4 regions of the Nocardia sp. NPDC056952 genome follow, and region 2 is predicted to be linked to each of the others. Evidence: riboswitches for the same ligand, from Rfam matches in the RefSeq annotation. Region 2 holds a riboswitch; each other region holds the start of a gene.
The links. A riboswitch is a leader RNA that binds a small molecule or an ion and turns the genes downstream of it on or off. The one in region 2 is predicted to bind S-adenosylmethionine.
Positions count from the first base shown of each region.

Region 1: linked by a shared signal. The riboswitch ahead of ACFTS5_RS21400 (rhodanese-like domain-containing protein) and the one ahead of ACFTS5_RS28025 (amino acid ABC transporter permease) in region 2 are both predicted to bind S-adenosylmethionine.
Region 3: linked by a shared signal. The riboswitch ahead of ACFTS5_RS32770 (aminotransferase class V-fold PLP-dependent enzyme) and the one ahead of ACFTS5_RS28025 (amino acid ABC transporter permease) in region 2 are both predicted to bind S-adenosylmethionine.
Region 4: linked by a shared signal. The riboswitch ahead of ACFTS5_RS25265 (bifunctional o-acetylhomoserine/o-acetylserine sulfhydrylase) and the one ahead of ACFTS5_RS28025 (amino acid ABC transporter permease) in region 2 are both predicted to bind S-adenosylmethionine.

Region 1 covers NZ_JBHURA010000006.1:64,232-71,700, forward strand. Annotated here, with positions in the region: gene ACFTS5_RS21370 (CaiB/BaiF CoA transferase family protein) at 1-675, opposite strand, end outside; gene ACFTS5_RS21375 (DUF456 domain-containing protein) at 804-1,286, shown strand; gene ACFTS5_RS21380 (amidohydrolase family protein) at 1,287-2,138, opposite strand; gene ACFTS5_RS21385 (FAD-dependent oxidoreductase) at 2,303-3,691, opposite strand; gene ACFTS5_RS21390 (RNA-guided endonuclease InsQ/TnpB family protein) at 3,886-5,097, opposite strand; gene ACFTS5_RS21395 (hypothetical protein) at 5,169-5,699, shown strand; SAM riboswitch class IV at 5,745-5,864, shown strand; gene ACFTS5_RS21400 (rhodanese-like domain-containing protein) at 5,882-6,298, shown strand; gene ACFTS5_RS21405 (O-succinylhomoserine sulfhydrylase) at 6,309-7,469, shown strand, end outside.
Region 2 covers NZ_JBHURA010000010.1:143,952-151,420, forward strand. Annotated here, with positions in the region: gene ACFTS5_RS28010 (LLM class flavin-dependent oxidoreductase) at 1-480, opposite strand, end outside; gene ACFTS5_RS28015 (ABC transporter substrate-binding protein) at 509-1,468, opposite strand; gene ACFTS5_RS28020 (amino acid ABC transporter ATP-binding protein) at 1,501-2,262, opposite strand; gene ACFTS5_RS28025 (amino acid ABC transporter permease) at 2,259-3,269, opposite strand; SAM riboswitch class I at 3,380-3,473, opposite strand; gene ACFTS5_RS28030 (hypothetical protein) at 3,627-4,472, shown strand; gene ACFTS5_RS28035 (glycosyltransferase family 2 protein) at 4,566-5,738, opposite strand; gene ACFTS5_RS28040 (LppM family (lipo)protein) at 5,740-6,495, opposite strand; gene ACFTS5_RS28045 (carotenoid biosynthesis protein) at 6,642-7,469, opposite strand, start outside.
Region 3 covers NZ_JBHURA010000016.1:66,344-73,812, forward strand. Annotated here, with positions in the region: gene ACFTS5_RS32750 (hypothetical protein) at 33-1,289, opposite strand; gene ACFTS5_RS32755 (S8 family peptidase) at 1,282-3,477, opposite strand; gene ACFTS5_RS32760 (AAA family ATPase) at 3,502-4,632, opposite strand; gene ACFTS5_RS32765 (class I SAM-dependent DNA methyltransferase) at 4,817-5,572, opposite strand; SAM riboswitch class IV at 5,745-5,859, shown strand; gene ACFTS5_RS32770 (aminotransferase class V-fold PLP-dependent enzyme) at 5,901-7,217, shown strand; gene ACFTS5_RS32775 (Uma2 family endonuclease) at 7,223-7,469, opposite strand, start outside.
Region 4 covers NZ_JBHURA010000008.1:43,036-50,504, reverse strand. Annotated here, with positions in the region: gene ACFTS5_RS25275 (MFS transporter) at 1-962, opposite strand, end outside; gene ACFTS5_RS25270 (TetR family transcriptional regulator) at 1,097-1,819, shown strand; SAM riboswitch class IV at 1,884-1,994, shown strand; gene ACFTS5_RS25265 (bifunctional o-acetylhomoserine/o-acetylserine sulfhydrylase) at 2,077-3,393, shown strand; gene ACFTS5_RS25260 (homoserine O-acetyltransferase) at 3,390-4,535, shown strand; gene ACFTS5_RS25255 (TetR/AcrR family transcriptional regulator) at 4,540-5,175, opposite strand; gene ACFTS5_RS25250 (oxygenase MpaB family protein) at 5,309-6,265, shown strand; gene ACFTS5_RS25245 (DUF3017 domain-containing protein) at 6,330-6,656, opposite strand; gene ACFTS5_RS25240 (tRNA (cytidine(34)-2'-O)-methyltransferase) at 6,703-7,185, shown strand; gene ACFTS5_RS25235 (DUF167 domain-containing protein) at 7,187-7,411, opposite strand; gene ACFTS5_RS25230 (DUF4349 domain-containing protein) at 7,371-7,469, opposite strand, start outside.

The DNA of each region.
Region 1 (7,469 bases), on a different contig from region 2:
ATCGAGCAGGTTGGTGCCGCGCTCGTCGGACCACAGGCCGACCCCGCGCATGCCCCAGATCATGTGCGAAAGGGCAAGCGCGCCATCGATCATCGCGGCGTCGATCACCTGGCCCTTGCCGGAATTCTGCCGCTCCACCAGGGCGGCGAGCACGCCGAACACCAGGAACATCGAGCCGCCACCGAAGTCGCCGACCATGTTCAGCGGCGGTACCGGCCGCTCGCCCTTGCGCCCGATGGCATTGAGCACACCGGTCAGCGAGATGTAGTTGATGTCGTGTCCCGCGCGATCGGCGAGCGGGCCGTGCTGGCCCCAGCCGGTCATCCGGCCGTACACCAGGCGTGGGTTGCGGGCCAGCGCCTCGTCGGGTCCGAGGCCCATGCGCTCGGTGACGCCGGGACGGAAGCCCTCGAGCAGCACGTCGGCCTTCTCGACCAGGTCGAGGATCTTGGCGACGTCGGCGGGGTCCTTCAGATTCGCCTCGACGATCGTTCGCCCACGCCACTGGGGGCGTTCCATGAAGCCGGGCAGCTGGTTCGGGCGCTGCACGCGCACCACGTCGGCGCCGAGGTCGGCCAGTAGTAGCGCGGCGTGCGGGCCCGGCCCGATGCCTGCCAACTCGATGACCTTGATGCCCGCAAGGGGCCCCTGCTTGGCGGTGGACTCCGTGCTCACGCGGTGACCTCAGTTCGTTGTCGAACGGTATTGACACATTGACAATAGCGCTGGGGTGGCGGCTCGGGTAGAGCATGGGCGAGAATTCGCACGAGCGCGACTCGGCGCGGCAACGGGAGGACCCGGTAGTGGGCGTGTGGGGTGAGGTCGTTGTCGGCCTTGTCATTCTGGTCGGCATCGTCGGCGTGATCGTACCGATTCTGCCGGGGGTGATCCTCATTTTCGCGGCGATCGCGGTGTGGGCGTTCATGACCGGCGGTGCGACGGCCTGGACGGTGCTGGCGATCGCCACCGTCGCGCTGGCGCTCTCCGGCGTCGTGAAGTACACCTGGCCGGGCAAGCGGATGCGCGAAGCCGGGGTGTCGAACCGTGCGCTGCTGGCCGGTGCGGTGCTCGGCATCGCCGGCTTCTTCGTGATCCCGATCGTCGGCCTGTTCATCGGCTTCGTGCTCGGTGTGTACCTGGCCGAGCTGTACCGCCTGAAGACCAACGACCTGGCCTGGCCCGCGACGGTGCACGCGCTCAAGGGCGTCGGCCTGTCGATGCTGGTCGAGTTGTTCGGCGCGCTGATCGCGTCCGGTGTGTGGCTCACCGGCGCGATCATCAGCTGACTACTCGATGATCGGCAGCGGGCGGGTGTGGTCGTCCGCGCCGGGGAGCTGATTGCGCGGGATCGGGATAGTCGGATTCTCGATGCGGGGTAGCGGCTCGGATTCCGGGCGACGCACCGCGGGCAGCCGGTAGAACTCGCGGGCATTGTCCTCGAGCACCGCGTGGATATCGGAGCCGACCACCTGCGAGATCAGGTCCACATCGCGCTCCTCGAACGGCCTACCGGCGCGCGTGCCGGGCAGATCGCTGCCGAACATCAGCGCACCCGGGTTGACGGTGTGGATGCGCCGCAGCGTCTCGGCCACATCCATCTCGACCCGGCCGAACCCGGTCGCCTTCACCCTGGCGCCGCGGTCCACCAGGTCGAGCAGGTACGGCAGACCCTCGTCGGACATGCCGAGATGGTCGATCGAGAGCGCGGGCAGCTTCGAGATCACCGGTTGCAGCGAGGCCAGCATCTGACCGTCGATGTAGAGCTCCACGTGCCAGCCCGCCAGTTCGTGGGCGCGCAACGCCTGCAATGTCATCTCGGTGATGTCGGCGGCGGCGCGCTTGAGGTTGAACCGCAGGGCGCGTACGCCTGCCCGGTTCAGCTCGAGGATCTCGTCGTCGGTGGCGTCGAGATCCAGCCGGGTCACGCCGACCCAGTCGGGACCGAGCGCGGCCAGTGCTGCCTTCAGGTACGTCTGATCGGCGCCTTGGAAAGACGCGCTGACGACAGCACCGCCGCGAACATCGAAGTGCGCCATACGCTTTCGATAGTCATCGATCACGTAGGGCTCGGGGAGATAGCCTTCGTTCTCGATCAGCGGAAACCGCGGATCGATGATGTGGACGTGGGCATCGAACACCAGTACAGAATGCCTTATCTCTGCGGCGCGAGCGCACTCAACGTCGCGCCCCCACTAGGACGGGACCACTGAAACCCCGAGTTCTGCCATGACAGCACACCCAACCCCGCACATCGGCGGGCCATTCAGGGCCGCGAACACGCGCGCGCCAGCGCGCCAAAAACTCAGGCCTTGTTCGGCTCGGAGGCGCGCAGCATGTCCTCGCGTTCCACGACCTTCACGCGCTCGCGGCCTTCGGGCTCGCCGAGGGCGCGCTCGTGGGCGTCGAGGCGGTACCAGCCCGCCCAGGTGGTGAACGGGATGCCCTTGCCCTCGAGGAACTCGGTGACGGCGTCGAGCTCGGGCTTCGGCGCGGGGGCGAAGGCCTTGGCGTCGTCGAGCAGGCAGGCGATGGTCTCGTTGGCGTCGCCCTTGGTGTGGCCGATGAGGCCGACCGGGCCGCGCTTGATCCAGCCGGTCACGTAGGTGGCGGGCATGAATCGGGCGTCACCTTCGGCGGTGTCGTCGGCGATCACGCGGCCGGCCTCGTTGGGCACCGTGCCCGCCTGATCGTCGAACGGCAGCTGCGTGACGTTCTGCGAGAGGTAGCCCACGGCGCGGTACACGGCCTGGATGTCCCAGTCGGTGAAGTTGCCGGTGCCCTTGACGTTGCCGGTGCCGTCGAGCTGAGTGCGTTCGGTCTTCAGGCCGACGACCTTGCCGTCGGCGCCGAGGATCTCCGAGGGCGATTCGAAGAAGTGCAGGAACAGCTTGTGCGGGCGGTCGCCGTGGTCGCGGATGGCCCACTGCTCCAAGGTGTTGGCGACCATGTCGACCTGCTTGGAGTTACGGCGTGCGGCTTCGGAGCCCTCGTCGTAGTCGATGTCCTCGGGGTTGACGATGACCTCGATCGTCGGCGAGTGGTCGAGTTCGCGCAGCTCGAGGGGCGTGAACTTGGCCTGCGCGGGGCCACGACGACCGAACACGTGGACCTCGAGGGCCTTGTTGGCCTTGAGTCCTTCGTAGACGTTCGGCGGGATCTCGGTCGGCAGCAGTTCGTCACCGGTCTTGGCCAGCACGCGCGCGACGTCGAGGGCGACGTTGCCGACGCCGAGGACGGCGACCTTCTCGGCCTCGAGGGGCCAGGAGCGGGGGACGTCGGGGTGGCCGTCGTACCAGGACACGAAGTCGGCGGCGCCGTAGGAGCCGTCGAGGTCGATGCCGGGGATGGCCAGGGCGCGGTCGGCGTTGGCGCCGGTGGAGAAGATGACCGCGTCGTAGAACTGGCGCAGGTCGTCGAGGGTGATGTCGGTGCCGTAGTCGATGTTGCCGAGCAGGCGGACCTGGTCTTTGTCGAGGACCTTGTGCAGGGCGGTGATGATGCCCTTGATACGGGGGTGGTCGGGGGCGACGCCGTAGCGGATGAGACCGAAGGGCGCGGGCATGCGCTCGTAGAGGTCGATGCTCACGTCGGCATCGGACTTCATCAACGCGTCGGCGGCGTAGATACCGGCCGGTCCCGCACCCACGATCGCAATGCGAAGTGGGCGAGTCGCTGCACTCTGTTCGGTCATTTCTACGCGCACCCTTTGGTCGAGAACTGATTTGACGGCGTCAACTTAGCTTAGGCTAAGTCGGCATGCCGACTTACTGGCAGCTGCCGAGTTGCGGCAGCAGGCCGCAATCACGTGTGATTCTAGCTGCGACGCTGATGGCTTCGTGGGGCGCGGTGTAGCTGCCCGCACGGTTGCTTTTTCCCCTGTCAGGATTACAGCTTGACATCGTCCCGTCCCTGAAGGACCGGGGTCCCCACCCTCGCGGGTCGGGTTTTCTGCTTCACCGACGACTGCCCGCCCGGAGGGTTCCGTTGAGGTCTCACACCATCTCCACAGACTGTCACCGCCAGCCCGGCGGCCAAAAGATTCTTCGCGGCGTTCACATCCCGATCATGTCGGACACCGCAACTGCACACCCACTCACGCACCTCGAGAGGCATCTTGTTGCGCAAGACACCACACGACGAGCACAGCTTCGACGAGGGGTACCAGCGATCGATCGCAACTACTTTGCGGCCGTACCAATCGGCCTTGTACTCCAGCATCGACCGAAACTCCGACCACGACGCGTCCGAGATCGCTCGCGCGAGCGAGTGATTGCGGATCATGTTGCGGACGGTCAAATCCTCGATCACGAGCGTTTGGTTCTCACGCACGAGCCGAGTAGTGATCTTGTGCAGGTAGTCGCGTCTGCGGTCGGCGATGCGAGCGTGGACGCGAGCGACTTTGCGCCGAGCCTTGGCCCGGTTCGCCGAGCCCTCCTCCTTGTGGGACAGGCTGCGCTGAGCTTTCGCCAACCGGGCACGGTCGGCGCGTTCGTGGCGCGGGTTGGCGATCTTCTCGCCGGTCGACAGGGTGAGCAAATGGGTCAGCCCGGCGTCGATCCCGACCGCCTGACCCGTGCGAGGGAGTGGCTCGACCGTGGGATCCTCGCACAGCAAGGACACGAACCAGCGACGGGCCGCGTCTCGCGACACCGTCACCGTGGAGGGATCGCCGGGCAGCTCGCGCGACCAGACGATGGCGAGCGGTTCGCTCATCTTCGCCAAAGTCAGCTCCCCGTCACGCCACCGGAACCCCGACCGGGTGTACTCCGCGCTGGCCCTGGACTTCTTACGGGACTTGAAGCGTGGGTATTTGGCCCGCTTGTCCCAGAAGTTGGCGAATGCCGTTTGCAGGTGACGCAACGACTGTTGCAACGGCACCGACGACACCGCACTCAGATAGGCGAGGTCTTCGCTGCGTTTCCATTCGGTCAGCATCGCCGACGTGGTGTTGTAGTTGACCCGCTCGCCCCGCTGCCACGCCACGGTCCGGGTCTCGAGTGCGAGGTTGTATACCTTGCGCACGCAACCGAAGGTCCGTTCCAACTCAGCGGCTTGCTCCGGGGTCGGGTGAAACCGGTACTTGAAAGCCCGCTTCACAACCTCGCCCACGCCTTACAAATTAGCATGCTTATCTGTAACCTGACTATCCCGAAAGGAGGAGTAGCGCTGTGCGCGTCAGGCTTCAACTTGCCGTGCTCGTGGCCGGTCATAGAGGACCGGTTTTTGCGCTACGACACCCCATGAACGAGGAGCAAACAGGCTCGGATGACCAGCCCGTAGTGGTGGATCAGACCGACAAGCGTTCCATCGTCCCGTTCGTCGCGGCCGCGGTGATCGCGATCATCGTGCTCATCGGCATCGTGGCGGGTGGACTGCTCTCACCCGCTGAGAAAAATGTCACAGAGGCCGACCGTCTCGCGGCCGCTGTCACCAACTATATCGACGCGCGCTCGCGCAGCGACCTCCGTCCGCCGACGGGCGTGGCCTGCCCCGGCTTCAGCGAAGAGACCTCCGGCCTCGGCGAACAGCTCGGTGGCCCGAAATCCACTGTCACGATCGACGGCAAGGGTTTCGAGAACGCCACCGTCAACGGTGACCGCGCCAAAATCGACGCGGCGCTCGTGGTCAACGGCAACCCGGCGGCGAGCAACTGGAAACTGACCCGCGTGGACAGCGCGTGGCTGGTGTGCTCGTTCTGAATCGTTTGACACGATGACCGGTGCCGAGGCAATCTCAGATCGCAAGGTCATGAGTGCCAGCGTCAAGCCCCGGCTCGCTGGTCGGCAACCCTCCTCCGCGGTGGGGTGCTCCGGGTGACGACCTGGCCGTGTGTTCGGGGATTTCCGGCACGGCAAGAGCGGATTCACGCAGGAGGATCGACATGACTTACGCCGGCGACATCACCCCTGAGAAGGCGTGGGAGCTGCTCACCGAGCACCCCGGCGCCGTGCTGGTCGACGTGCGCACCGAGGGCGAGTGGGCACACATCGGCATCCCCGACACCAGCTCCATCGAACGCCCGGCCCATTTCATCGAATGGGTCGACGGCACCGGCACGCGCAACCCGGAGTTCGGAGTGCAGCTCGAGAAGGCACTCGCCGGTCGCCCCGACGACGCACCCGTGGTGTTCCTGTGTCGCTCCGGCCAGCGTTCCGCGCATGCGGCGAACCTGGCGACGGCGGCGGGCGTGGCGCCGTCCTACAACGTGCTCGACGGTTTCGAAGGTGGTCCCGACGCGTTCGGTCAGCGCGGCAGCACCGGTTGGCGCGCTGTCGGCCTGCCGTGGCGTCAGGCATAAGGAGAAAAGCATGATCACCGGTGGTTCGTTCGACAAGCCACTGCCCGAAGGCGTCGGTCCCGGCACGCTCGGCGTGCGTGGCGGCCTGCGCCGTTCCGGCTTCGACGAGACCTCCGAGGCGCTGTATCTGACCTCGGGTTTCGTCTATGAGAGCGCCGAGGCCGCCGAGGCCGCGTTCACCGGCGACGTCGAGCACTTCGTCTACTCGCGCTTCGGCAACCCGACCGTGGCCATGTTCGAGGAGCGCATCCGCCTGCTCGACGGCGCCGAGGCGGCCTTCGCGACCGCGTCCGGCATGTCGGCGGTGTTCACCGCGCTCGGTGCCCTGCTGAAGGCGGGCGACCGTCTCGTCGCCGCCCGCAGCCTGTTCGGTTCCTGTTTCGTGGTCTGTAACGAGATCCTGCCGCGCTGGGGCATCGAAACCGTCTTCGTCGACGGTGACGACCTCGACCAGTGGGAGCAGGCCCTGTCCGTCCCCACCCAGGCCGTGTTCTTCGAGACCCCCGCCAACCCGATGCAGACCCTCGTCGATGTCCGCAAGGTCACCGAGCTCGCCCACGCCGCGGGCGCGAAGGTGGTGCTGGACAACGTCTTCGCCACCCCCCTGCTCCAGCGCGGCTTCGAACTCGGCGCCGACGTGGTGGTCTACTCCGGCACCAAACACATCGACGGCCAGGGTCGCGTCCTCGGCGGCGCCATCCTCGGCGCCCAGGACTACATCGACGGCCCCGTCAAAACCCTGATGCGCCACACCGGCCCGGCCCTGAGCCCCTTCAACGCCTGGACCTTGCTCAAGGGCCTGGAAACCATGCCGTTGCGCGTGCGCCACTCCACCGAGTCGGCCCTGCGGGTAGCCGAGTTCCTGGAGACCAAGAATTCGGTCGACTGGGTGAAATACCCCTTCCTGGAATCACATCCGCAACACGCACTGGCCAAAGAGCAGATGACCGGCGGCGGCACAGTAGTCACCTTCGCCCTCAACGGCGAAGACGGCAAGAAGCGAGCCTTCGAGGTCCTCAACCGCCTCCGCATCATCGACATCTCCAACAACCTCGGCGACGCCAAAACCATGATCACCCACCCCGCCACCACCACCCACCGAGCCATGGGCCCGGAGGGGCGCGCGTCAATCGGCTTGTCCGACGGGGTAGTTCGCATCTCGGTCGGTCTG
Region 2 (7,469 bases):
GGCGAGCGAAGGCCGGAACTGTCCCGACCACGTCACTTCCTCGCTGTCCCACAGCGCCCGGAACAGTTCGTACCCTTCCCGATTGCGCTCCCACTGATCCTCGGTGGTGACGTGGTAGAGCTGCGCCTGCGCCGCGCCGTTGCCCTTGCCGATGATCAGCTCGAGCCGGCCCTCGGACAGGTTGTCCAGGGTGGAATAGTCCTCGAACGCACGCACCGGATCGAGCAGACTCAACGTGGTGACCGCGGTGAACAGGCTGATCCGCGAGGTGAGGGCCGCGATATGGCTCAGCACCACCGGGGGAGCGGCCGACAGGAACGGATCCTCGTGCCGCTCACCGACAGCGAACCCGTCGTAGCCGAATTCCTCGGCGCGCCTGGCCTGTTCGACCACCTCGTGCAGGCGATCACGTGTCGTCGGGACCACACCGGTGACCGGATCGGGTACCCGGGTGATCAGCGTCATCAGCAGGAACTTCATGCGCGGTCTCCCAGCTCGTCGAACGACCTCATGCGGCGGGCTTCTTCGGCAGACCGGGCGGGTTGATCCGCGACTCGGTGACCTTCTCCGAATTCAGGCCCCATCGGTCGAGGATCTTCTGGTAGCTGCCGTCGGCGATCGCGTGCTGCAGCGCCTTGTGGATCGGGCCGATCAGGCCGTTGTCCTTCTTGGTGAGCGCCGCGATCTCGCCCTGCAGCTGCTCACCCGCGCCGGAGAAGGTGGCGATGATCTTGCCGTCGCTGGTGGCGGAGTGGTACACGGCCGCGGGGTTCGGGCCGATGTAGCCGTCGATGCGCTTGGAAGCCAGCGCCAGGTAGTAGTCGGTGCTCTGCTGGTAGTAGGCGATGTCGACCGGGGGCAGACCCTCGGCGACGTTCTGCTCGTTCCAGCTCACCAGCAGCTGTTCCTGATTGGTGCCCGCGCCGATACCGATCCGTTTGCCCGCCAGGCTCTTGCGGTCGGTGTAGGTGAGCGGACTGTCCTTCGGGACCTCGAGAGCGACGGTGTCGGTGCGGTAGGTAGCGAAGTCGTACTTCTCCTTGCGCTCCTCGGTGACGGTCACATTCGAGATGAACGCGTCCACCTCACCGGAATCCACCCGCACGAAGTTCTGCGACCAGTCCGCCACCTGGATATCGAGCTTCAGGCCCAGGATGTCGGCCACCAGGGTGGCGAAGTCGACCTCGGAGCCGATCACGGTCCGGTCGTCGGTGGCATAGAACCGCAGCGGCGGCACGGAACCGGCGGGACCGGTCACCACCAGCGTGCCGCGGTTACGGATGGCCTGGGGCACCTCGGCGGCGATCGCGTCGACCTTGGCGGCCCGCACCCTGCCCTCCTGGGCGGGGGACAGGTCGTAGGTGATCGCACCGGCCTGCACGGTGTCGGCGGCCTCGGGCTCGGCGGTGCAGCCTGCCGTCAACAGCGTGGCCGCCGCGACGATGCCGATCAGGGTGGAGAGCTTCATCAGTGTCGAAACCTGTTCGTGGGAAGGGATGTTCAGCGGACGCGGGACAGGAACGCCTGCGTGCGCGGGTGTTCGGGGTGGTCGAGAACGCTGGCGGCCTCGCCCTGTTCGACGATCACGCCCTCGTCGAGGAACACGACCGTGTCGGCGACCTCGCGGGCGAAACCGATCTCGTGGGTGACGATCACCAGCGCGGTGCCGCTGTGCGCGAGATCGCGGATCACCGCGAGGACCTCGCCGACCAGCTCCGGGTCGAGTGCGGAGGTGGGTTCGTCGAACAGGATCAGCCGTGGTTTCAAGGCCAGGGCCCGCGCGATGGCCACGCGCTGCTGCTGACCACCGGACAGCCGCCGGGGATAGGCGTCGACGAAATCGGCCAGTCCTACCCGTTCCAGAAGCTGTTTCGCCTCGGCGACCACCTCGCCGCGTGGGCGCCGCTGCGCAGAGACCGGGGCGAGCGCCACATTGTCGAGCACCGTGAGATGCGGGAACAGATTGAATTGCTGGAACACGAAGCCGATGCGGCTGCGCTGGGCGCGCACCGCGTGGTCGGGCAGCGAACGCAAGATGTTGCCGCGTTGCCGGTAACCGATCAGCTCACCGTCGATGTGCACGGTGCCCGCGTCCTGCGCTTCCAGATGGTTGAGCACCCGCAGCAGCGTGGACTTGCCGGAGCCGGAGGGCCCGATCACGGCGACCACCTCACCGGCGCGTACCGCCAGATCCACGCCACGCAGTACCTCGATGCCGCTGTAGGACTTGCGGATTCCGCGCGCCAGCACCGCTGCGGTCATCGGGTTGCTCCTCGGGGTGCGGCCGCACCGGCGGCGATCTCGGTGACCTTGGCGCGGACCCGCTGCCACGGTGTCGGCGGCAGCGCACGCTGCGCGCCCTTGGCGTAGTGCCGTTCGATGTAGTACTGCAGGATCGACAGCGCCGTGGTGAGCGCGATGTACCAGACGGTCGCCACCATCAGCAGCGGAACCACCCGGCCGTTGCGGCCGAAGATCACCTGCACCTGGTAGAACAGCTCGGCGATCGCCATCACCGACACGATCGAGGTGCCCTTGAACAGGCTGATCACCTCATTGGCCGCGTTCGGCAGAATCGAGCGCATCGCCTGCGGCAACACGATCGTGCGGAACTGGCGCCAGCGCGGAATCCCCAGCGCCGCCGCCGCTTCGAGCTGACCGTCGTCGACGGCGAGCAGACCCGCCCGGATCAGTTCGGCCGAATATGCCGCCTGATGCAGGGCCAGCCCGATCACCGCCGCGGTGAAACCGCTGATCACACCATTGACATCGAACTCGTAGAAGCCGGGGCCGAACGGAATGCCCACGGACAGGCGGGGATACAGGTAGGCGATGTTGAACCAGAACAGCAGCTGCACGATCAGCGGGATCGAACGGAAAGCCCAGATATAGGTCCAGGCGATCACCCGCAGCACGGGATTGTTCGACACCCGCCCGATCGCCAGCAGGGTGCCGAACACGAAACCGAGGGCAGTGCCCCACAGGGTGAGCTCGATGGTCACCCGGAGCGCGGCCAGCACCGACTTCGCGGTGAAGTACTGGGCGAAAGTGCCCCAGTCCCACCCCGGATTGGTGATCAGGCCGTGCGCGAACTGGGCCACCAGCAGCAGAGCGATCACCGCGACGACCCAGCGCCACGGGTGCCACGACCCGGCGATCCGGGGCAGGTCGCCGGCGGGCGCCTTGCCGCCGGATTCCGGATCGGCGGGGAGAGCGTCGCCGGGCGGTGCGGGCGCGGTCTCGGCGCCGGAAACGGCAGACGCGGTCATGGGAATCCTTCGGAAAACAGTGGAACGAGGCACAGTGACCTCCACCCGGCCAGCAACGGGTTCGCGATCTGGCGGCGCTCAGGCCGGACAGGTAGACAGCACGAAAATCTCCTCCATCGAACCCGGCAGAAGCACCCACACCCCGAAACGGGCGGGTTGCTGCGACGTCATCGAGCCAGGTCTCTCGGTCGCTCTGGATGGTTGCGCCCCGGTTTTGTGACCCGAGCTGAATCAGCATGTGGCACATGTGCGGTACCCACAACGGTAGAAATCAGCGTGAGCACAGAGGTTGGAACCGGGCGCGAGCACGGGCACAATTGCCCCGGTTCGGCGTGGTGGGGGACCCGCGGACCGGGGGTGAGCGGCGATCGGTGGGTTCGCTGGGAAATTGCGACGCGCCGAACGGGCGGTTACTTCACCTGTCCGGAATCCCGCATCGCAGGCGGTAGCGTCGGGGTTCTCTGCGTCGATGAGGAGTACGTCGTGATCATGCCGCGTCGTTCCACCGCACTGACCGCCCTGACGGTTTGCGCCGCTGCGTTGCTGTCGGCTGTGCCGTCGGCTGTTGCCGAACCGGCCGTGCCGGTGGCGCCCGCTGTCACTCGGGACGCACCCGGTGTCACGCCCGCCGCGGGGGCGGGGGATCTTCTCGGTGCCTATCAGAGTGTTGTCGAGACGCTGAAGGCGCTGGGTATCCAGCCGTTCCTCTACCCGACGGTGGCGGCGAACTGTACCGGTGACGGAGCGGGGCTTGTTCCGGCTGTTGCGGGGGCGGTGCCGGGGCCGTGGCCGGCCAACACACTGCCGATACCCGGGCTCGATCTGTCCGCGGTGAAATCCGGGCAGACTCTGTTCACGTTCCTGCCCTATGGGCTTGCGGCCGATACCGCGGCTACGAAGACGTCCGGGATGCAGGTGGCGTGGCTCAATGTGAGTACCGGGCGTGGGGGGATGGCCTCGATGGGGTCGATTGCCGACATTGTGCGGGCGATGGTGCCTGCTGAGGTTCCTGGTGAATTGCGGCCTCTTGCTGAGACGGCTATTCGGGACTTTCTCTTCGCCGCTATTCCTGTGGGGGGTGTGCGGGCTGTGCCTGTGGATACGGGGCGGGGGACTGTGTTGGCTGCTGTTTTCGGTACTACTGACAATGGTGGGCGGTCGTGCTTCTTCTTTCCGACGGTGGGGATCACCGAGGTGGCTTGAGGGTGGTTGCTCGACTCGGTGTCGAGCGGGTGCGCGCCTGCCCCTCACCCGCTCGGCGGCCCTGATGCGCCTGCGCCGTCGCGGAACTGCGGGTCAGGCGTGGTGGGCTATCGGGTCTTCGGGGGTTACCAGGGGGCGCTGTTTCCAGTGCAGGCGGCCGGTGCGGTGGCGGTGGTGGGAGCGGGTCCACAGGCTGAGGTAGTGGGCCACTGACAGGGGGTGGGCCACAGCTGAGGCGAGGTCAGTTCCGGTGGGGGGCTTGCGGGTTTCGATGGTGCGGGCGGTGAGGCGGCTGGTGACGGCGGCCAGGTAGCCGAGCAGGCCCGCGCGGCGGGTTCGGCCTCGGCCGAGGATCGCGGCCAGCGGGGGAATCCAGTAGGCGAGGGCGGCGAGGATTCCGATGGCTGCGCCGGTGTCGCGGCGGCCGCCGTAGGCCGACCACAGCCAGCGGGTGTAGCCGTCGGTGAGTTCGGTGGTGCCGGTATACATTCGGGTGCTCGCGGCGGGGCCCGCGGTCACCAGGGCGGTGCGATGGCCTGCTCGGCGGATGGCGCGGGCCAGGTCCAGGTCCTCGGTGGCGCTGGCCGCTACGGCCGCGTGGCCGCCGCCGGCGCGGTAGGCCGCGGCGTCGACGGCCAGGAACTGGCCGCACGCTACGGCGGTGGACGGGCGCAGGCTGTGGTTGGCGGGGCCGACGGGCAGGGTCGAAGCCCACGACCAGGCCAGCAGGGGCTGGATCAGTCGCTCGGCGGTCGAACCGGCGTCCTGTCTCGGCCAGGCCGAGACCAGACCTGCTCCGCGCCTGCGTAATTCGGTCACCGCCGCGGCGATCGCGTGGGGGGCCAAGCGTACGTCCGCGTCGATGAACACCAGGGCGGCCGCGTCGGTGCGGGCGGCCAGGCGCGCGCACGCGGCGGCCTTGCCGGTCCAGCCGGGGGCGGGGTGGGCGGCCGAGCGCAGGACGGTGAAGCGCTCGTCGTCGGCGATCGCGTCGAGTGCGGCTTCGTAGGTGCCGTCGGTGGACGCGTCGTCGAGAATCAGCACGCTCAGGCGGGGGACGCCGATCTGCGCGCGAAGGTCGGCGATCAGCGCGGGCAGGCGCTGCGATTCGTCGCGGGCGGGGACGCACACCGTGACCGGTTCGATCACGCCGGCGACCCCGCGCGGCAGGGTGCGCAAGGTAACCAGGTTGTAGGCGGCGGTGGCCGCGCCGAGTGCGGCCAGACCGGTGCCCGCCCAGGTGAGGTAGCGGGCCGCCGCGCTCATGTCAGCGGCCCAGTCTGCGACTGGAGATTTCGCGCCACATCTCCGAGGGGGAGAAACCGCCGCGCGGTGCGTTGGGCGGGCCGGGGTTGCGGTCGCGGAACGCCAGGCCCGCGATCAGCGCGGCCACCGCGAGGGTGATGCCGCCGACGATGCCCGCCCAGCCCGCGAACGAGCGGGTGTTGGGGTCGGCGTACTTCACCTCGGCACGCAGGGTCGACACCTCGCCCGCGGGCAGCTTCCACGACACCGTGTTCTCGCTGTCGGTGGTCTCACGGGTGCCGTTGGTCTTGGCGACGCGGGCCGGGAACGCAACGGAGAACTGCACGTCCGACCCGTGCGGCGGCACCGATTCCAGATCGACGCGCCCGGTGAGACTCACCAGATCGCCGCTGCGCTGGAATTCGAGCGTGAACATGCCCTGTGTCTGATCCGACAGGCCACCGAGCTGGCCGACCTCGCCGAAGGACAGATCGTCGAAGAACACCTGGGTGCCGACGTACCCGTCCTGGTTGTAGTTCTCCACCCGCACCTTCGCCGCCAGTTGCTCCGGCGCCTTCAGCTGCGGCCCCTTGTCGTCGGGCCCCGTCGGCACCACCGCGGCGACGATCCGCCCCGACACGCGATCGTTCGACGACACCCCCATCGACACCTGCACGCGCAGGCACCCGGCCAGCGCGGGCACGAGCAGTGCCAGCAGGACGGCAACGGCCGCGACGCGCCGCGCGGGCACGAAACGACGCGGCGAAGGAGCGGGCATGTCGGCGACGGGACTCGGCTGCACGGTTGACATCGTGCCAGGCTCAGGCCCGAGAGCCCACACGACGGGCCCAGCACTCACCGCCCACCCATGCCGATCAGGCATTTTCGCCCCGAATCGGGGTGTGTCGCCGCGGGGTCGGCCGCTCAGAACGCGCGTCGTGCGGCCCGCGCACGCAGAAACAACGGGATTCCGAGCACACCGAGACCGAGGAAACCCCAGATCGCCGACGCGGGAAGGCCGAGGAACACCGCGTGCGCGAGGGCCGAGCCGAGCCAGGTCCACGCGAACACCGCGACCGGGACCGCCACCGACGGGTCGCGCGGCGGCGGCAGGAAATGATCGAGCAGGGTGAGAATCACTGCCATGACCACGGCGACGAGCGCCCAGCCCAGGTAGTTGGTGTACGGGATCTCGGGGATGCCGGGCAGGCCCGCGTCGGTGACCGACCAGGTCCATTGGCCGTCGGCCACCATCTGCGGATCGAGGAACAGATCCCAGCCGACCGCGCCGAGGACGAACAGCCCCAGGCGCCCGGCATTCGACCCGCTGAGCAGCCGAGCGCCCGACGCGCTGGGTGGCTGGGCATGCGTGGATGCGGACCGACCGGGGCTCTGCGTGATGGAGGCGCCCGACAGGTGCGCACGGGACACGACCATGCCCGCGACGATCCAGATCGGGTACAGCCCGCCGGTCCACGCCAACGGCACGGCCAGCGGCACATCGGCGAACGCGGGCCCGAGCCGATCGACGGCGTAGGCGTAGCTGCCGAACGGGAATCCGGTCGCGGTGCCGACGATTTCGGCGGTGAGCCCCAGCCCGGACACGACGACGAAGAACCCGGCGGCCCACCGCAATCCGCGAGTGGTCGCCGCGTGCAGCAGGGCGGTCGAGGCGGACAGCACCACGACCGCGACGGTGATCCGGTCGCGCGCCACCCCCGCGCTCAACGGGTACGTGATCTGCGCGAGCAC
Region 3 (7,469 bases), on a different contig from region 2:
CTGGGTGTGATCAGGCAACTCGGGGCAATCGGTCAGGGGTAGCCGACCACGTTGCGTGCGCGTGGCGAGCGCGCGGACTGATAGGTCTCGGCGCGGCGCCGGACCTGAGCGTGGATGCTCGAGGTGGGATCGAGATGGGCGAGCTCGAACGAGATCTTGCCGCCGTGGTCGTGGTGGATGACCAGGGAATCGTCGAGGACGCGGTAGACCGCGCGAACTTCACCTTCGGCCCAGGCCGCGACGTACCGCACCGCGACAGCCCGGTGCAGCGCGAGTCGCCAGTACTTGCTGGTTCGCTCGCGCAATCGATCGGCATCGACGCCGTCGTACCAGCTGCGCTCCGTCATGGGCGAGGAGCTGCCCGCCTGTGCCCAACGGTCGGCGGCGCTCAGGTCGACCCACAGGATCTCGCCGTCGCCGACCTGGTGGCCCGCGCGGGTCACGCGGCGTGACGGCGGCCGCCGGGGCGGTTTGGCGCGTGTGCCGATGACGGTGACGGCCGGCGTGCCGGGCAGTCGCGTAGCCGGGTCCACGGGCTGGTAGCCGGGATTGTCCTCGCGGACGAAGCCGAGAACGCGATCGAAGGCCGACAGGCCCGGTGCGGGGGCGCAACCGTCCAGGCACAGCAGGGTGCGGCCGAGTGCGAAGACGAGATCCGCCGCGATCGAACCCCGCTTCTCCTCGTCGAACGCGCGGGTGAGGACTTGTGCGGGGACGATCACGATCGAGGTATCCGACGGGCTGGTGTGCTCGGCGCAGCGGGTGAGGTGACCGACGTGCGCCGACTCGGACTCGGCGTAGAACAGGTAGTACGCGGTGGCGCCGAAATGCTCTGCGGCGTCCTGTAGATCGGCTCGCTGCGCGGAGGGCAGGGCAGCCGATTTGATCGGTTCACCCTGTCTGGCCCGCTTGGCCTGGATGAGTAACCGCACTTCGCCTGCACCCGAAGGGTCCTGCACGCTGTAGATGAAATCCGCACCGACTCCGCGCCTGCCACGGGCCCGGTTACCGCCCTCCTCCGGTCGCGTCAGCAGCCGGAGCCCGCCCGATCCTGCCGCCTGCGTCGCCGACCCCCACGACGTGCACCCCCGCGGCGGCACGCAATCGGGGCACGGCGCGTCGATGCGGTAGTCCACCCCGGTGAGATGGCCGAGCAGGATCTCGGTGAACGTCTCCTCCTGCCACGGAAACAGCCGCGCGCCCAGGTGCTGCAGCCGGTAAACGCTCTGACAACTCAGCCGCCGCGCCGCGATCGGGTCGACGAAGATCTCCGCTGGGAACTCAGACATCGAGTGGGATCTCGATCGTCGGGCGAAGCGCTTCGAGCTGGGTGACATAGGCGCTGAGCACCCGCTCGTACAGGTCGTCGACCTTGGCGTGGCGCACTGTGATCACCATCGAGTAGCGGATCGGCTGTGCGTTGACGGTGGGATGGCCGGATTCCCTGGCGGTGTGGTGGATGTCGAAGACCGGGTTGCGCAGGCTGTTGACGCGCTTGCTCCGCTCGGCGTGCAGGACGGTGTCCCACTTGTGCGAGTCACGGCGCAGCACGGCCTCGGGGTCGAGTTCGGTCGCGCGGAAGAACGGGGCCGAATCCGGGTGGATTCTGGTCGGTTCGGCGAACCGCTCGTCATGCGGACGGAACGTGACGTCGAGGCCGCTGCGGGTGTAGCTGCCTGGGTCGGCGGGGTCGACCGGGGTAGCGAAGACCAGAGTCGCTCGAATGCGGACCATGCCGGCGGGAAGCGCCGCGGGCAGCGGAATCCGGGCGCGCAGGTATTTCGCGGGGGTGAGTTCACCCTGGTAGAGCACTCTGGCTTCGCCGTCGCCGCACAGAACCATGTCGGCCAGGGTGGCGGCGATACGGCCGTGTCCTGAGTCGGAATCCGGTGAACTGGTGCGTCTTTCGGCAGTGTGCACGAGCAGGGCCTTCAGGTCGAGCGCACCGAGTTTCGGGCCGAACAGGGTGCGGGCGCCCAGCGCGGCGCGCAGGGCCATCGGGGCGGCGAAGCTGGTGCCGGAGTCGGGAACTGCGGTGCCGTCCGGTCCGACGACGTGGAACGGTTCGTGATCGCTGCCGCCGAAGGCGAGCAGGTCGGGCTTCACGGTGCCGGGGGAGCGGCCCGGCCCGATCGCGGAGTACGGCGCACGGTTCCATTGCGCTCCCACCCGATCCGATGAACCGACCGCGAGCGCGTTGACGCTGTCGGCCGGAACCTGGACGCGCGCGTTGCCACTCGGTCTGTCGGCCTCGCCGTTGTTGCCGACCGCGATGGTGGCCAGCGTGGTGCCGTCGCTGAGGTAGTCGTCCCAGAACGCGGTCCAGGCGTGCACTTCGTCGTCCTCGATGGGGAGTTCGGGGCCGATGCTGACATTGACGAACTCGTATTTGCGTTGGCGCAGCACGGTATCGATGCGCTCGATGGCCGAGTACAGCTCGCACTGGTCGTCGTCGGTGTCCTCGTCGAGCACCTGGTAGTGGTCGATGTAGCCGTAGGGGACCGGGACCGGCTGGACGGGGTCGACGCTGCCGAACAGCAGCGCCGAGGTGACGCGGTGGCCGTGGTCGAGATAGGTGCGCTGCGGCGCGGCGCTGTCGGCGAAGGTGTGGGCGTCGACCCAGCGGGTCAGTGGGGTGCGTGCGGGGATGCCACCGTCGAAGACCGCGATGGTGAGTTCCCGGTCGGTCGGCTCGGTCGTCGGCAAGGCCGGGCGGAACGTCGAAAGCGCTGTCCTGGTGGTGGTGTCGCGCCCGAGCTGGGTGCGCATGCGCGGCATGCGGCGGATCACCCTGGTGAACGAGTAGCCGGCGAGTGCGGCGATGGCGGCGTGGGTTCCGGTGACGGGGACGAAGGCCAGACCACCGTTGTCGAGTCGGCGGTCGATGGCCACGTCGAGATCGAGATCGCGGGAGAAGTCGAGCAGACCCTGCAGGGCGATGTCGCGACCGGAGTGCAGCACCAATTCGGCGACGGTCTCCGAATTACGCGGTTCCGCTGCGAGTCTGAGCCTGTCGGCGGCGTTGTTGAGCCGGAATTCCGCCAGGCTGACGATACCGATCTCGGCGCCGCCCAGCGGTGCGTCGGCAGTGATCCGCTCGGTGAGCAACTGCAGATTGACGCGGGTCGTTGCCAGGAACAGCAGGGTGCTCGCCCGCGGTTTGCCGTGCTCCGGCGCGATCGCCACCGGCCTGCTGCCCAGCGGATCCAACTGCATCGATGTGAGAAGTCTTGTGGGATAACCACTTATGGACAGGTACTGCGGATGCAGGGTGACAGCCGTGACCGTCTCGTCCTCCGGGCAGGCCGTTTTCGGCAACGCGTCCGCACTCGAGGTGGCCGCGCTCAGCATCGGCGCGAGTCGGGCTCGCGCCTGCGCCACCGTGTACGGGGGCGGCGGCGAGCCGCCCGATCTGCTGGGGGAGATGGGCGCGGTGAGTCGTTCACCGAAGCCGATCAGAAATCGCGGTCCCGCCACCGGTGAATCCCCCCAGCTGCCACGTTATTCCCGTCGATGCGTGAAACCACGAATGGTGTCGCGCGACACCCCCGTCAGCGCGCTGATCTGGCGCTGAGACAAGCCTGACACGCCCGTCAGCGTCTGTGCCAGCCGTAACCGATCCGTTTTGGGAAGTTCAGCTGCCAGTCGCGCGGAATGCTCGGCCATCAGCCCGGGCAGAAGCTGGTCCTCGAGCACGCAACGCCTGCGCAATCGCAGCATCGCGCGCTCGATATCGTTGAACGACAAGCCCTTCGACGCCAGCGCCACCGCGTCCACGGCGCCGTCGGGCAGTGGCTGCCCGGCGAACCGGCGAATCGCCTCGCAGCGTTGCTCGGCCTCGGGCAGCGCGAACTCCACGCTCACATCGAAGCGCCGCCACGCGGCCGGATCCAGCAGATCGGCGTGGTTGGTCGCGCCGATGACCAGGCCCCCGCCGGTCGGCCAGTCGTCGATCTGCTGGAGCAGTACCGTCACCAGCCGCTTCAACTCGCCCACGTCGCGATCGTCGTCGCGACGCTTGGCGATGGCGTCGAGCTCGTCGAGCAGCAGAACGCACGGCCGCTGCTTGGCGTAGTCGATGGCATGGCGCAGGTTGGTGCCGGTCTTGCCGAGCAGGCTGCTCATGATGGTCGCCAAGTCCAGGACCACCAGCGGCAGCGACAGTTGGTGGGCCAGCCAGGCCGCGGCCATCGTCTTGCCGACGCCGGGCGGACCGACGAACAGCAAGCTGCGGGCCGGGGTCAGATCGGCGGCGGCCAGCCGGTCGGCCTGCTTGCGTTCGTCGACGATCTGGGTGAGCACGTCATAGGTTTCGGCGGCCAGGATCGGCACTTCGGCGGTGGAGCCGGGCGGGATCACCCGCAGCAGCGGCAGCCGGCTGTCGCCGTCGACCGGAATCGGCGTATCCACCTCCGCGCGTAGGGGATTGGCGCGCGTGGGGTTCTGGCGCAGCAGCGCGATCAGCGCATCGGCCAGTTCGGGACTGGCGTGCCGGTGGCGGCGCGCGGCCCGGCGCACGAACATTGCGACATCCTGCTCGCGCCCGGCGAGCGCCAACCTGGCCAGGTGGACGAATTCGTCGGGTAGATCGGCGCTCACGTCCGCCGAAGTGGAGCTCAAGGCGTGTGACATGGTCTTCTTCCGATCAACTACGTGGACTATTTTCGCTTCACTCGATCGTACGGCGTCCATCACGGGCAAAGTTCACCCCTTGTGTACCGGTTTGACATCGGACCCCACCCGCAGCGCCACATTGATCTGCCGAGCCCTCAGCGCAGCGATTCCCTTCGTCGGATGCTAGTTCCGCCACGTCCCCTCATGGGCGATTCCCTTCGTTTCGGGCGTGCCTCGAAGCGTGCGGCGCGGCGCCTATGCCGCCGAGCGTCCAGACCAGTGCCATGGTGAACGGGTGGCCGCGCAGGTGGGCCCACTTGGGTTTCGCCGCGAGCCAGGCGTCGTCGACCAGGGCCTCGGCCGCTTCGGTGAGGACCCAGCCCGCGTCGGTGCCCGCGGTGATGTGCTCGCTCAGCAGGTGCAGGTGGGTGCTGATCGCGATCGGATCGCCCCCAGCGGGGGTGTAGTGCGTCGGCATTCCGGTGACCATCATGAACTGTGGGTGGTAGCTGATCTGGGCGAACGTGGCTCCTGGGACAGCCAGCCGCGCGGCCTCGGTGTAGAACGGGAGCAGGTCCGGCAGGTGTTCGTCGATCAGTGAGGAGATCACGAGATCGTAAGTGCTGCTTGGTAATTCGGTGGCACACACGTCGGCCTTGGTGAGTGTGCGGTGTACACCGCGGGCGCGGGCACGGGCCAGCATGCCCGCGCTCAGATCGACGCCGTCGATCTCGGCGCTACTGCGGCTGCGCAACCACGCGCCGGTTCGCCCCGTTCCGCAACCCAGGTCGACCGCCTGTCGCACTCCCGCCCAATCCGGGCGGCGAAGCCGATCCAGCAGCGCCGCGTCCATCTCGTCCATCACGGTGCGCTCGTAGGTATCGGCCCAGCCGTCGTAACCGGTGGCGACATCGACGGTGGGGTAGTTGCGCCGGTCGAAATCGGCGAAGGCAGGCATCCCCGGAGTATCACAAGGGAAAGCGCACGTGGACAACCGATTTCCCGCTGCGGCCGCGACGGCCCGGCCGCCGCGCCGAACCGGGAGATCTCGGGGGTGGTCCGGGTCGACTCGGAGCGCACCGACGATCGGTGGTTGACAGGTCCGGTGGTCGTCTGTCACTCTCGTTGCAGGTCACGAGTACCAGCGTTCAGCCCCGGCTTGCTGGTCGGCAACCCTCCTCCGCGGTGGGGTGCTCCGGGTGACGACCAGGCTGACGTCCGAATTGGGCGCGGCAAGCGCGGGCCACCTCTTCAGGAGCGGGTCCCTGAGCCGACGGGATTTCGTCATGACTGCTGTAATCGACCCCACCTGTGCCATCGCCGCCGTTTCCGGTGCCGACCTGCAGGTTCCGCTCGTTCAGGGCGGCACCAGCTCCTACGCCAACTTCGACTACGCGGCGAGTGCGCCGGCGTTGAAGCAGGTCACCGACCGGATTTCGCAGTTGCTGCCGTTCTACGCCAGCGTGCACCGGGGCGCGGGATACGCCTCGCGGATCTCCACCGAGTGCTACGAGGCTTCGCGTGGGTCCGTTGCCCGGTTCCTCGACGCCGACGACGACCAGGTCGTGGTGTTCACGCGTAACACCACCGATTCGCTGAACCTGCTGGCCGGGTGCGTGCCGGGGGAGACCGTGGTACTCGATATCGAGCACCACGCCAACTTCCTGCCGTGGGCGAAGCACGGTCGTCGCGTCGTGCGGGCCGCCGCCACGGTCGAGGAGACGATTCAGCGTGTCGTCGCCGAGCTGTGCAGCAAGCCTGCCGCGCTGCTGGCGGTGACCGGTGCGTCCAACGTCACCGGTGAGGTGCTGCCGCTGGAACGGCTCGCGACCATCGCCCATCTGTGTGGTGCGCGCATCCTCGTCGACGCCGCTCAGCTGGCTCCGCATCGCCGGATCTCCCTGCGCGAGACCGGGATCGACTACCTCGCCTTCTCCGGGCACAAGCTGTACGCGCCGTTCGGTTCGGGTGTGCTCGTCGGCCGGCGGGACTGGCTGGACGAGGGTGAGCCCTACCTGGCCGGTGGTGGTGCGGTGCGCAATGTCGGTGTGACAGAGGTCGAATGGGCGTGCGCGCCGCAGCGGCACGAAGCCGGCTCGCCGAACGTCCTGGGCGCGGCCGCTATTGCCGCCGCCTGCGATGCGCTCGCCGCCATCGACCCCACCGAACTCGTCGCGCACGAGCGCTTTCTGGCCGACCGGCTGCGTGACGGCCTGTCCGCGATCCCCGGCGTCGACCTGGTCGGTATCTGGTCCGACAGCCCCGACTGTGTGGGCATCGTCGCCTTCACGATCGCCGATGTCGCCCCTGGCAAAGTCGCCGCGTACCTCTCCGCCGAGCACGCCATCGGCGTCCGCGACGGCCGCTTCTGCGCGCACCCCCTCCTCGCGAGCCTCGGCCTCGACGCCGCCCTCCGCGCCAGCATCGGCCTCGGCACCACCGCCGCCGACGTAGACCGCTTGATCAGCGCGGTAGCCACCCTGGTCAGCCACGGGCCCACCTGGAACTACGCCGCCACCGACGGCCACTGGAACCCGACCCCCGAAACCCGTCCCCTCAGCGCCTCTTCCCCCGAAGGCGCCGCTCCCTGCCTGATCGGCTGAACTCGTCACAGGCGAGATTCACCGGACGTCGGCCGTCGAGACCTGCTCTCGGCGGCCGATATTCGTTCCCCGTCGAGGGCGTCCCAGGTGATGGTGACGCCGAGCGGATCAGTGATGGCGATCGCGCGCGCGTATTCCGCTCGCTTGTCCACACAATCGGCGGTAACCGTCGCTGGTGAAACCACTTCGACCACCAACAGGGTGTCCCCTGCTGTGGGCTTGGTCTTCCACTTGTCGCGGGGGTCTTCGATA
Region 4 (7,469 bases), on a different contig from region 2:
GGGAACGGCAGGAACGCGATGCCGGCCTTCAGCGGCGAATAGCCCAGGGTGTTCTGGTAGTAGAAGCTCAGGAACAAGAACATCGCGAACATCGCGATCGGGATCAGCAGCGCGGCCAGCAGGGCGCCGCCCCGATTGATCTCACCCGGAATGCGCAGTGGCAACAGCGGATTCGCCGAGCGCGCCTCGATGAAGACGAACGCGATGAGCAACGCGAAGCCCGCCCCGAGCAGGCCGAGCGTGCTGCCCGCCAGCCAACCGTGTTCGGCGGCGCGACTGAATCCGTAGACGATCGACACCAAGCCGAATGTCACGGTGACGGCGCCGGGCAGGTCGTAGCCGCCGGTTCTCGGCACCGGGATATCGCGCGCGATCACCGCCACCGCACCGGCTACCGCGATGAGCGCGATCGGCGTGTTCATCAGCAGCGTCCATCGCCACGACGCGAACTCGGTGAGCGCGCCGCCGACGATCAGCCCGAACGCGATGCCACCGGCGGTGATGCCGGCGAAGACCGCGAACGCGCGGGCCCGCTCCTGCACATCGGTGAAGATCACCGACAGCAGCGACAAAGCCGCGGGGGCGAGCAGCGCGGCGAACGCACCCTGTAGACCTCGGCCGATGAACAACTGCGGGCCGGTCTGCGCGAGCCCGGCCAGCGCCGAGGCGGCAGCGAAGCCGACCAGGCCGACCAGGAAGATCCGGCGGCGGCCCAGGTAGTCGGCCATCCGTCCGCCGAGCAGCAGTAGGCCGCCGAAGATGAGCGTGTACGCGGTGAGCGCCCACTGCTTGTCGCCGTCGCTGATCCCCAGGTCGCGCTGGGCATAGGGCAGGGCGATCGTGATCACGGTGGCGTCGAGCACCACCATCAACTGGGCGGCGGAGAGCACGACCAACGCCCACCACCGCATCGAATTCTGTTGTTGATCAACATGTTTCGTCATTATCTCGGTGCCGGTCACCAGGACTCCTCGTCGCTCGATTGGCGTGGGTCAATCCTGGCACTGCAAGACAATTGGCGTCAAGAGAAAAATGTCTGAATGCGCCAATTGGCCTACTTGGACAGATAGAGCCGCCGACACGGTAGGCTGAGGGAATGCTGGACTCGACCACTCCGATCAGCGCCGACCGGACGACCGAACCGGCTGCCGGCGCGCCGCTGGGCCTGCGCGAGCGCAAGAAGCTCCAGACCAAGGCCGCGATCGTGGCGGTCGGACTCGACCTGTGCGACAGCCAAGGGTTCGACGCGACGACGGTCGAGCAGATCGCCGCGGGTGCCGATGTGTCCCCGCGCACCGTCAACCGGTACTTCGCGCTCAAGGAAGACATCGTGCTGGCCCCGATCGACGACTTCGGGGTCTCCGTCGCCGTCGCGCTGCGCTCCCAGCCGAACACCGGCAACGAACTCCAGGCACTGTGTGGCGCCTACCTGACGGTGGTCCAGGCCGAGGCGGACGCGGACGGCATCCGGTTCATCCGCCAATTCCTGCAGATGCAGCGCATCATGCGCACCAGCCAGTCGGTCAACGCCCGCGCGCTGGAATACGCGGAGAAGAAGAACGTCGCGGTGTGCACCGAGCTCGCGCAACGGATGGGCACGTCACCGGACGACTTCACGGTGAAGCTGGTGGCCGGGATCTGGCAGATGCTGTGCCACCTCTCCGTCGCCGACACCGAACAAGCCTTGCTGAGCGGGTCACCGGCGGTAGCTGTCCGGGTCACTCGGGACGCCGTGCTGCGCGCCTACCACGGCTTACGGCAGGTCTGCGGCGCACCGGTGGACGACACGCCAGGCTTCGGCACACCGTCCAACGAGTGATCTTCGGCGGGAAATGCGGGGGAAGTTTCCGCCCGCGGGAGATCTCCGGTTAACATGACGGCAAGGTCATGAGTACCAGCGCCAAGCCCCGGCTCGCTGGTCGGCAACCCTCCAGCTGCGGTGGGGTGCTCCGGGTGATGACCGGGCTCTCGAAAGTCGAGAGCAAGCGCGCACTGCAGGAGGCCCCCATGTGTTGTTGCCAGTCGATCCGACCCAGTTGACGAGATCCCCCGGCTGACACCCATTTGGAGCACGACATGACTGACTCTTCTCTGCCCGAGAACTGGTCCTTCGAGACCAAGCAGGTCCACGCGGGCCAGGCCCCCGACGCGAGCACCAACGCGCGGGCCCTGCCGATCTACCAGACCACCTCCTACACCTTCCGCGACACCGATCACGCCGCCGCGCTGTTCGGTCTCGCCGAGCCGGGCAACATCTACACCCGGATCATGAACCCCACCCAGGACGCGGTGGAGCAGCGCGTGGCCGCGCTCGAAGGTGGCGTCGCGGCGCTGCTGCTGGCCTCGGGCCAGGCCGCGGAGACCTACGCGATCCTGAACCTGGCGAGCGCGGGCGACCACATCGTGTCCAGCCCGCACCTCTACGGCGGCACCTACAACCTCTTCCACTACTCGCTGCCCAAGCTGGGCATCACGGTCTCGTTCGTCGAGGATCCCGATGACCTCGCGCAGTGGGAAGCCGCGATCCAGCCGAACACCAAGGCGTTCTACGGCGAGACCATCGCCAACCCGAGCAGCGCGGTGTTCGACATTCCCGGTATCGCCGGTGTCGCGCACGCGAACGGCCTTCCACTGATCGTGGACAACACCGTCGCGACCCCCTACCTGATCCAGCCGCTGGCCCACGGCGCCGACATCGTCGTGCATTCGGCGACGAAGTACCTGGGTGGTCACGGTGCGGCCGTGGCGGGCGTGATCGTCGACGGCGGCACCTTCGACTGGACCGTGCGCGACGCCGACGGCAACGCGCGCTTCCCCGGCTTCACCGAGCCCGACCCCAGCTACCACGGTGCGGTGTTCGCCGATCTGGGCGCGCCCGCGTTCGCGCTGAAGGCTCGCGTGCAGTTGCTGCGCGATCTGGGTGCCGCGGTCTCGCCGTTCAACGCGTTCCTCATCGCCCAGGGCATCGAGACGCTGAGCCTGCGGGTCGAACGGCATGTCAGCAATGCCGAGGCGGTCGCGAAGTTCGTCGCCGAGCAGCCGGGCGTCGACGCGGTGTTCTACGCGGGCCTCGAGTCCTCGCCCTGGCACGCGCGAGCCAAGGAGCTGGCGCCCAAGGGCGCGGGCGCGATCGTGGCCTTCGAGCTGGCCGGCGGTGTCGATGCGGGCAAGAAGTTCGTGGACGCGCTCAGCCTGCACAGCCATGTAGCTAACATCGGTGATGTGCGTTCACTCGTGATTCACCCGGCGTCGACCACGCACTCGCAGTTGACGCCCGACGAGCAGCTGGCGGCCGGCGTCACTCCCGGCCTGGTCAGGCTCGCGGTGGGCATCGAGGGAATCGACGACATTCTGGCCGATCTGCGGGCCGGGTTCGCGGCGGCGACGACGTGACTGTGAGCACCGAATCGCCGATCGCCCGACCCGGAACCGGGGTGGCCCTGCTGCCACCGCCGGACGGGCGCGTCGGCGTGGTCGCCATCGGGGATGTGGCGCTGGAGAACGGCGCCGTCGTCCCCGATGTGCGGCTGGCGGTGCAACGCTGGGGCGAGCTCTCGCCCACGCTGGACAATGTGGTGCTCGTCGAACACGCGCTCACCGGCGACTCCCATGTCGTCGGTGGGCCCGACGGGGCGCCCGGCTGGTGGGAGGGCATGGTCGGGCCCGGCGCGCCGATCGACACCGACGAGTGGTGCGTGATCGCGACCAACGTGCTGGGCGGCTGCAAGGGCAGCACCGGCCCGTCCTCGCTCGCCTCCGACGGAAAGCCTTGGGGCGCACGGTTTCCCGAGCTGACCATCCGTGACCAGGTAAAGGCCGAAGCGCAGTTGTTCGAGGTGCTCGGGATCGAGCGGCTCGGCGCTGTCGTCGGCGGCTCGATGGGTGGCATGCGGGTACTCGAGTGGATCATCGGCCTGCCCGAGCGGGTCAGCGCCGCGCTCGTGCTGGCCGTGGGCGCCCGCGCCACCGCCGATCAGATCGGCACCCAGACCACCCAGATGGCCGTCATCGCGGCCGATCCCGACTGGCAGGGCGGCGACTATCACGGCACCGGCCGCGCGCCGATGACCGGCATGGGACTGGCCCGGCGCATCGCGCACCTGACCTACCGCACCGAGGGCGAACTCGACCACCGCTTCACCAACAAGCCCCAGGGCGACGAAGAACCGTGGACCGGTGGGCGCTACGCGGTACAGAGCTACCTCGAGCACCAGGCCGACAAGCTGGTCCAGCGGTTCGATCCGGCCACCTACGTGCTGCTCAGCGAGGCCATGAACCGCCACGATGTGGGTCGCGGGCGCGGCGGTATCGCTGCCGCGCTGGCCTCGACATCGGTGCCGTGCGTGGTCGGCGGAGTCGACTCGGATCGCCTGTACCCCTTGCACACCCAGGCCGAGCTGGCCGAAGGGCTGCCGGGCTGCGCGGGTCTGGAGATCGTGCATTCGCGCGACGGGCACGACGGGTTCCTCACCGAGGCGGCCGCCGTGTCGAAGCTGCTCACCGAGACGATGCGCTTGGCGCGGGAGAACCGCTGAGCCGTCAGGGCCCGGTCAGCAGGGTGACGATCGAGCGAACGTAGGCCTGAAGCCGTTCGCGCGGATACTCTTCCGGCTCGCTGACGGCCAGCCTGCCGAGCATTTCGGCGACGGTCAGGGTCGAGTTCGCGAGCAGTTCGGCATCCATGCCCGACCAGCGCGGTGACAGCGAAATGCCCATGCGGACAAGAGATTCCGCGCGCGCCAGGATATCGGCCCGCGACGTGCGAAGAGCCGCGCGGTATTCACCGGGGGCGCTCGCGGGTGTGGCGAGGATCAGCCGCCAGCGCGTCGGATTCGCCAGTGCCACACCGACGAACGCTTCCACCGTCGACGAGGCGACGGCGACCGGATCGGCGCCGAACAGGTCGTCGGGCAGCGTGTCGGCGATCTGTTCCAGTCCGCGTTCACTCTCGCGCTCCAGCAGCGCTTCGACCAGTTCGGCGCGGGTCTTGAACACGGTGTAGAGCACCGGTTTTCCGACCCCGGCCTCCTGCGCGACCGCCTCCATGCTCAACTCGTGCAGTTCCACCCGGCCCAGCACGGCGAACGCGGCATCGAGCAGTTGCGCACGGCGTTCCTGCGGCGGCAGTCGCGGGGCATAGCGGCGCCGCGGTCGTCGGTCCTGCGTCGCGGTCACACGCCCACCTGCCTTTCTCTCCCTGGACGATACCCCGCGGCCGACTTGTCAGCGCAATTCCTACGCAGCCGTTGTATTCATCACACGCCATTGCTACGGTGGTGTTGTATTCACTTGCAAAGGAGCACGTGCAATGGCCTTCGACCCCACTTCCCTGCGCCGCGACGACTACGGCTTCTTCGGACCCGACTCCCCCAGCTGGAAGGTATGGGCGTCGCCGACCGCCCTGATCGGATTCCAGCGCGCGGTCGCCCTGGAACACTTCGATCCGTTCCTCACCGCCGCCGTCGCCGATTCGCAGGGGATCTACAGCAACCCACGCACGCGGCTCGACCACACCCTGCTGTACTTCGTGCTCGTCGCGGTCGGCGACGGCCGCACCGCCATCCAGGCCGCCGAGCACCTGATGAAGGTGCACGCGCCGATGACGGGCATCGAACCGATCAGCGGCAAACGCTACAGCGCCAACAGCCCGGAAACCCAGCTGTGGATCCACATCACCGGCTGGCACTCGGTGCTCAAGGCCTATGAGATGTACGGACCCGGCCCGCTGAGCCCCGAGGAGGAGCGGCGCTTCTGGGCCGAATGCGCGATCGCCGCCGAATTGCAGACCTGCAAGCCCGCGGACGTCCCGCGCTCGCGCGAGGAGGTGCGTGCCTACTACGAGCGAGTCCGGCCGCAACTGTGCGTCACCGAGCGCGCCATCGAAGGCATGCACTATCTGATGTGGACGCCGCCGAGCAAAGGCTGGGGCTACGCGATCGGGAGCAGGCTGCTCTCGCTGGCCAGCATCCCGACGCTGCCGATGTGGATGCGCAGGCTCGGCCGGTACCGGGTGCCCCGCGTGGTCGACCTCGCGGTGCGGATTCCCGCGAAGGTGATCGCCTGGGTCGCCGCCCGGCGCGACAACTGGGTGATCGTCAAGGCCGCCCCGTTCATCGCCCCGATGACCGGGCAGGTCTTCGCCGCGCACGCCGCCGCGCCGGTGCCGGTCGACCCGGTGACGATCACGCCGGACCGGGCGCGCGCCCTGTACGGCAGCCAGGGGCATCGCAGCCTCTGGGAACCGAAAGTCCCCGAAACCGCCTGAACGACACCACATCCGGGGGTGTCGGGGCCGGCCACGTCAACGATGCCGTGGTCGGCCTTCGTCGTCAGCTGACGCCGAGGGTGTTGATCGTGGCGGCCAGGAAGACGATGGCGCTGCCGAGCGCGGTGAGCGCGGCCACGTCGAACGGGCGGCTGCGCACGGCGAGCAACCCCACCTGCACGGTCGGCAGGCACAGCCGGAACGCGGCGGCCACCAGGGCGGCGCTGCCGAAGATCAGCGCGCCGCGGCGCCACCGATCCCACGCGACGAAGCCGACCGCGATCACGATCAGCGCGGTCACCACGGTCATCGGCAGATGACTGCGCAGGTACTGCTCCCCCGCGCTCAACCGCGCGACCCGGTGCTTGCCGGTCGTCTCCGCCTCGTTCACGAGCCCGATTGTTCCAGATACCGCCTGCGCGCGGACGGGGTGGCGCATGACAGAGTGGTCCGCTGTGCTGCACCTGATCTTTCACGAGCCTGTGATTCCGCCCAATACCGGCAACGCGATCCGGTTGGCCGCGGGGACCGGCTGCGCGCTACACCTGATCGAACCGCTCGGATTCGACCTCTCGGAGTCCAAGCTGCGCCGGGCCGGACTGGACTACCACGACCTCGCGGTGGTGACCGTGCATCCCGACCTGGCGACGGCGTTCGCGGCGATCCGGCCCGGCCGCGTGTTCGCCTTCACCACCCAGGCCACCACTCGTTTCACCGATATCGCCTATCGAGACGACGACGCGCTGCTGTTCGGCACCGAGCCCACCGGTCTGCCCGCGGAGGTACTGGCCGATCCGCAGATCACTGAGCAGGTGCGCATTCCGATGCTGCCGGGTCGACGGTCGATGAACCTGTCGAACGCGGCGGCGGTGTCGGTGTACGAGGCCTGGCGGCAGCTGGGATTTCCGGGCGCGGTCTGACTCAGTCGATGTCGAACCGCTTGAACCGTGAGGTGGCGCCGGCGGTCAGCCGGACGGCGGACTTGGCTACGCCGAAATGATCGGCGAGTAGTTCGATGGCGGCCTTGTTGGCCTTGCCCTCGACGGCCGGGGCGCGGACATAGAGGGTGAGGGTGCCGTCTTCGGCGGTTTCGACGAGTGGGCCTTTACGGCTGTTCGGTTTGATCGTCGCCCGCACTGTGGGCACCGGGGGTCTCCTTCCCGGATGCTGCCGATGCCGATGCGCCGGATGCGTTGACCTCGGA